2 linked regions of the Alkalihalophilus pseudofirmus genome follow. The protein of the gene in region 1 interacts with the protein of each later gene in a pairwise test. Links are inferred from orthologs where the notes say so. Each region holds a gene or a part of one and is shown on either strand. Other genes may lie near its edges.

The links.
Region 2: the proteins of PQ478_RS19060 (region 1) and topA interact in binary tests that used the Escherichia coli proteins (3 or more experiments, as listed by UniProt). The link is inferred for Alkalihalophilus pseudofirmus from one-to-one orthologs.

The regions. Positions count from the first base shown.
Region 1 is NZ_CP117835.1:3,620,044-3,623,374, reverse strand. The notes cover bases 212-3,210. They hold PQ478_RS19060 (YigZ family protein), read right to left. Parts: upstream 2,028-3,210; coding sequence 1,395-2,027; downstream 212-1,394. Other genes in these bases: PQ478_RS19055 (sensor histidine kinase), read left to right, coding at 2,284-3,210; pcp (pyroglutamyl-peptidase I), read left to right, coding at 548-1,147; PQ478_RS19070 (Lrp/AsnC family transcriptional regulator), read left to right, coding at 212-485. Outside these bases: more of PQ478_RS19070, read left to right, coding at 33-211; more of PQ478_RS19055, read left to right, coding at 3,211-3,331.
Region 2 is NZ_CP117835.1:2,599,497-2,602,768, forward strand. The notes cover bases 315-3,254. They hold topA (type I DNA topoisomerase), read right to left. Parts: upstream 2,851-3,254; coding sequence 778-2,850; downstream 315-777. Other genes in these bases: trmFO (FADH(2)-oxidizing methylenetetrahydrofolate--tRNA-(uracil(54)-C(5))-methyltransferase TrmFO), read right to left, coding at 315-519; dprA (DNA-processing protein DprA), read right to left, coding at 3,016-3,254. Also shown: more of trmFO, read right to left, coding at 1-314; more of dprA, read right to left, coding at 3,255-3,272. UniProt on the Escherichia coli protein: Releases the supercoiling and torsional tension of DNA, which is introduced during the DNA replication and transcription, by transiently cleaving and rejoining one strand of the DNA duplex.

The sequences.
Region 1 (3,331 bases):
TGAGTAAGACTTAAATGAAATGAGTGATGAACATGTCTAAGATCGATGAAATGGATTACACCATTCTAAGCTTTCTGCAAGAAGACGGGAAGAAGTCTTATACCGAAATAGCAAAAGAATTAAAGGTAAGTGAAGGAACCGTCCGTACAAGGATTAACCGGATGCTAAAAGATAATGTCTTTGAATTCATTATCCATATGAACCCAAATAAAATTGGCTTAAACGTCCAAGTGATTATCGGCATCTCAACCAAACTCGGTTACCAAGAGAGCATAGCCCGTGAGCTGAACCGCTTCTCGGAAGTCCGCTTTGTCGGTGCATTCTCCGGACAGCATGACTTGATTATGCAGGCCTATTTCAAAAATAATGATGATCTCGTTCACTTTGTAAATAAGGAATTAGCGAAAATAGAAGGCATTATTTCAGCCGATGTAAATATTGAGCTGAAGCAATATAAAGATTCATTTTCTTATATTACAAAATGATTTTGTGAGGGAGAGACATTCGTTTCTGCCTCTTTTATTTGTTTAATTAGGAGAGAAGATAAATGAAGAAAATTCTAGTAACCGGATTTGAACCCTTTTTAGATCATGAAGACAACCCAACCCGCAAAATAGCAGCAGCTATTGATGGGGAAGTCATTGGAGAATATGAAGTGAAGGTCGCAGTATTGCCGGTGACATTTAGTGAGGCAGCTGGCAAAGTGCGAGAAAAGATAGAAGAAACCAATCTGGATGCAGTGATTATGCTCGGTCTAGCCGCAGGTCGCAACCGCATTACGCCAGAGCGAGTAGCGATCAATTGCAACGATGGCGAAGTTGATAATGATGGTGTAAAAAAACAAGATGAGGAAATTGTCGAAGGCGGTCCAGCAGCATATTTCTCGACGCTGCCTATACGAACATTTGTCGATAGATTAACAGAAGCAGGGATCCCTGCAGCCATTTCAAATACAGCAGGGACATATGTCTGCAACAACATCATGTATCAAACACTCCACTATTTGAAGGGACGAGATCTAAATATACCTGCTGGATTTATCCACGTGCCAGGAAGCCAGCAAATGGCTCTTGGAAAACCTGGATTAGCGAGTATGAGTGAAGAGGAGATGCTGCGTGCAGTGCGGTTGATGATTGAGGAGATGTGAAAGGTAATCAGGTGAGGTGTAGCGAGTGAGTTGAACGCGATTGCGTCGATTGAAGGTGTTATTGCGTCCTTCTCGTGCGGAATCGCGTCGCTCTCCTCTCTATATGTGTCGAAGGCAGGCGCAATTGCGTCAGTTGCCTCTTTATGCGCCGGTTCAAGCTGGAATTGCGTCTGTTTAGCATGTTATTGTATCAACTATTTGGTTAAATGCGCCTCTCTCTTCACGTAAAATGAGGGGCAGTCCCAAATCAAACATCCGTCTCTAAATACACTTCTTCCCCGCGTTTAATCTCCGCCTGGCCATTCGTTAAATTAGTCATCCACTCTTCAAATCCTTCGAGTTCATCAGATGCCACATAGGTCTGCACATCCACTTGATCAAGGTAATCTATCTGCTTTAGTTGATAGATTGATTGTCTTAATTCATTTTCAACCTTGCCGAGCCAGTGGTAATCAAGTTGTGTATGCATGACACACATAAGCTTACGCTCGACCACTCCAACTGCGTTCAAGCCCTCGCTGACAGCACCGCCGTATGCACGGATTAGTCCGCCTGCCCCAAGTTTAATTCCACCGAAATAACGCGTTACGACGACAACCACATCTTTTAATTTACGTTTTTTCAACACTTCAAGCATCGGAACTCCAGCTGTCCCGCTTGGTTCACCGTCGTCATTTGCTTTTTGGATGTTGTCAGTTTCTCCAATTAAATAAGCAGAGCAATTATGAGTAGCATCACGGTTTAATTTTTTTATCTCTTCAATGAAGGCTTGAGCCTCTTCTTCGGTCGTCGCGCGAGAAAAGTAGGAGATAAAGCGCGACTTTTGAATGATAATTTCATGCTCTCCCCGGTCTTTTATCGTGTAATAAATAGGTAACAAGACCACCAATCCTCCTCTTTTTTTCACAGTTTTACAAATCAGCGTTATCGCTATGTAATAAAGGTTTGGTACTATAGTGTAGTCATCCGATAAAGCAGTGGAGATGAGTAAAAGGACGTTAGGAATAAGTAACGATTTTTTCGTCCTATTGTTGTAAGATAAGGATAGCGGAAACTTTATCATGAAGCAAATGGACAAGCTTTAAATTTCTGCACCAGTTAGCGCCAGTATAAGGCGGTGGGGGTTGGTGAGAGCCTTGACTGACAAGAACATGTTAGACAAGATAATTGATCAAACATTAGAGACGGTGGGTCAAAGCCGGGAACAGATCTTTGACATTGGTGAAAAATCGAGGCAGGAGTATCAATCGCTTCAAAGAGAGCTTCAGGATGTCAGAATGAAAGTGGCCGGCGTTATTGAAAGAACAGATCGTACTCATTTACATGCAAAATTTGCGAGAAATCGCTTAGTGGAAGTAAGTAAAGCGTTCGATCGTTATAGTCATGAAGAGGTGAAATCGGCATACGAACAGGCAAATGATTTTCAAGTGCAGGTAGCCGTACTGCAGCAAGAAGAAATTAAACTTCGAGAGCGTCGTGACCATATCGAACGAAGGCTGATTAATTTAAATGAAACGATTGAGAGAGCGGAGCAATTAGCCAGTCAAATGGCTGTTGTCTACAACTTCTTATCCAGTGATTTGAAGCAAGTAGGCGAAGTTATTGAAGATGCGAGGGAAAAGCAAAGGTTTGGCCTTAAAATTATTGAGGCCCAAGAAGAAGAACGGAAAAAGCTTTCCCGGGAAATTCATGACGGACCAGCTCAAATGATGGCGAATGTTCTGCTTAGGTCTGAGCTAATAGAACGAATTTATCATGATCGCGGCATTGAAGATGCGCTAAATGAGATTCGTGACCTTAGAAAAATGGTAAAAAGTTCACTTGCGGAAGTGAGAAGGATTATTTACGATTTGAGACCGATGGCGTTAGATGATTTAGGATTAATTCCTACATTAAAGAAGTATTTAGCAAATTTTGAAGAACACAATGGCATTGCTGTCAGGTTTCAGCATTTGGGCCGTGATCAACGAATTCCAGAAGAATATGAAGTAGCGTTGTTTCGATTAATTCAAGAAGGGGTACAAAATGCCTATAAGCATGCGAACCCTACAGAAATCCAAGTTAAAATTGAAATTAAGCCTACAAAGGTTATAATGATCATTAAAGACGATGGCGCAGGATTTGATACATCAAAACTAAAAGAAGGATCATTTGGCCTCATGGGTATGAGGGAGAGGGTCAACA
Region 2 (3,272 bases), 1.0 Mb from region 1 along the record:
ACGATCGATTGAATCCGTTTCGATAATAGGCGCGGCTGCGTCATAGAAGTATAAGTACTCTTCACCTGTTAGTGCTTGAAGCTGCTTTGAAAGTCCTTCTGAGGTTAACGGACCAGTAGCAATAATCGTCGGTCCTTCAGGTATTTCAGAGATTTCTTCATTAATCACGGTTACATTCGGGTGATTCTTCACACGATCAGTAACATTTTGAGCGAATTCGTGACGGTCCACAGCAAGGGCTCCACCAGCAGGTACAGAAGAGTCATCAGCTGATGAAATAATAACCGAATCAAGCTTCCTCATCTCTTCTTTTAATACACCAACCGCATTTGTTAAGCTGTTTCCACGCAAAGAGTTACTGCATACAAGCTCAGCAAATTTGTCTGTATGGTGTGCTGGTGTTTGTTTTACAGGTCTCATTTCGTATAATCGTACATTTATTCCGCGCTTCGCTAGCTGCCAAGCCGCTTCACTTCCAGCAAGGCCAGCACCGATCACATTTACATGTTGTTGATCCATTTTTTAACGCCTCCACTCTAAAATCATTCAAAAAGGTCTGAACGGTGACTAAGGCAAGGACAAGATAACGAAGCGATCCATTATCCTGGTGAGTACTTGCACATTAGCGGTTCAGACCCTTGGTTTTTCCTTGTTCAATCACCTTGTGGCAATTGTATCAACTAACCATTCTTTGCTGGTGAGTACGTGCTCACCATGACTTTCTATGAATCCTAGTACATCATAATACTTTTTTCGTCAAGATTCAACAAAAACAAATTAATTTGCTTCTTCTTTGTAATCGCATGAAGAACATTGAACATTGACACCTTTTTTCGTTTTCTTCTCAACGAGCATCGCCGAACATTTTGGACACGGACGAGAAATTGGTTTGTCCCATGAGATGAATTCACATTCTGGGTAGCGGTCACATCCGTAAAATGTACGACGTTTCTTACTTTTCCGCTCTACAATATTTCCTTCTTTACACGTCGGACATTTCACACCGATATCTTTTACAATTGCTTTTGTGTTTCGACATTCTGGGAAATTAGAACATGCCATGAACTTTCCGTAGCGTCCCATTTTATACACCATTTCATGTCCACATTTTTCACAATCTTCACCAGCAGGTTCATCTTTTATCTCGACTTCTTTCATTTCTTCTTCTGCAACCTTAAGTCTCTTTTCAAAGCCTTGGTAAAAACCATCAATAATGTGGACCCATTCATGATTCCCTTCTTCAATAGAGTCGAGGTCACCTTCCATTTTAGCTGTAAATTCCACGTCTAAAATTTCTGGGAAGAATTCAACGATTAACTCTAATACAATTTCACCTAATTCTGTCGGAATAAATCTTTTTTCTTCAAGAGCCACATATCCACGCTTTTGAATCGTATCAAGTGTAGGTGCATAGGTTGACGGTCTGCCAATCCCTAACTCTTCCATCGTTTTTACTAGTCTCGCCTCTGTATATCTTGGCGGGGGCTGAGTAAAGTGCTGGTTCGGGTCAATAGACTCTTTCTTTACTTTTTGACCTTCTTCAAGGTTAGGCAGCAGACGGTCTTCCTCTTTCTTTCCGTCATCATTTCCCTCGATATACACTTTCATAAAACCAGGAAACTTCACTTTCGAACCTGTTGCTCTAAATAGTACTCCTTCGTTTACAAGGTCCACAGACATCGTATCCATAATAGCTGGAGCCATTTCACTTGCAACTAAACGTTCCCAGATTAGACGATACAAACGAAGCTGGTCACGTGATAAATAGCTCTTCAAGCTTTTAGGATCTTTAAATACAGCAGTAGGGCGAATAGCTTCGTGAGCGTCTTGTGCTTTCTTATCTTTCTTCACCGCACGCTGTCCTACTCTCGTGTATTCTTCCCCAAATTGTTCTACAATGTATTGCCTTGTTTCATTTTGCGCAGTCTCTGAGATTCGTGTAGAGTCGGTACGCATGTACGTAATTAAACCAACTGTCCCTTCCTTGCCTAGGTCAATCCCCTCATATAACTGCTGAGCAATCATCATTGTTTTCTTTGCTCTAAAATTCAGCTTTCTTGCAGCCTCTTGCTGAAGAGAAGAGGTAGTAAATGGAGTTACAGGGTTTCTTTTACGTTCTTTCTTTTTTACAGATGCCACATCAAACGACTTACCTTTTAATTGCTTTAAAACCGCTTGGACCTCTTCCTCTGATTTAAGTTCTTGCTTCTTGCCGTCTACTCCGTAAAATTTAGCGTCAAAAGCCTCATCCCCTAATGAGAACTTTCCTTGAATGGTCCAATATTCTTCAGGTACGAACGCTTGTATTTCTTTCTCACGCTCAATAATCATTTTGACGGCGACAGATTGAACACGACCTGCACTTAATCCTTTTTTAACTTTTTTCCATAAAAGAGGACTAATATTATAACCAACTAAACGGTCTAAAATGCGTCGTGCTTGCTGAGCATCTACCAAATCCATATTAATTTTTCTCGGTGTTTTAAATGCATCTTTAATTGCCTGCTTTGTAATTTCATTAAACACTACGCGACAATCAGACTGCTCATCAATATTAAGACTATGGGCAAGATGCCAAGCGATAGCCTCTCCTTCACGATCGGGGTCAGCTGCGAGATAAATTCGTTTCACTTTTTTAGCAGCTGTCTTTAATTCTTTTAACACGGGGCCTTTCCCGCGGATTGTAATATACTTTGGTTGAAAATTTTCTTCAACATCTACTCCCATTTGACTTTTTGGTAAGTCTCTGACATGTCCCATTGAAGCCTTTACAATGTATTTTTTGCCTAAATATTTACCAATGGTCTTTGCTTTGGCGGGAGATTCAACGATTACTAAATAATCGGCCATAACAAGCAGCTCCCTCTCTCGAAGTTAAATTAAAATCTTCCCTATTATTAAACAGACTTTTACCATTTGTCAAACAAGAGTTTAAAAATTTCGTATTAAAACGTATGGAAATTGACAAAAAACGACTATATTATATAGAAGAAACTCGGAAATTTTATGACGATTTTATGTCCATTCGTTTAAAATATCACTCATTTCTACTACTAATTTTGCTCCCTCTTTAATCAGTTGATTTGTGCCCTTTGATAACTCGCTGTCAATAGGACCAGGCACGGCAAATACATCACGATTTTGATCTAATGCTTGGTCGGCCGTAATAAGAGAGCCGCTTCTTTCTTTTGCTTCTATGACCAAAACCCCTTTTGATAACCCACTAATTATGCGATTCCTTGCTGGAAATGTCCACTTTGCTGGAGGTTGAT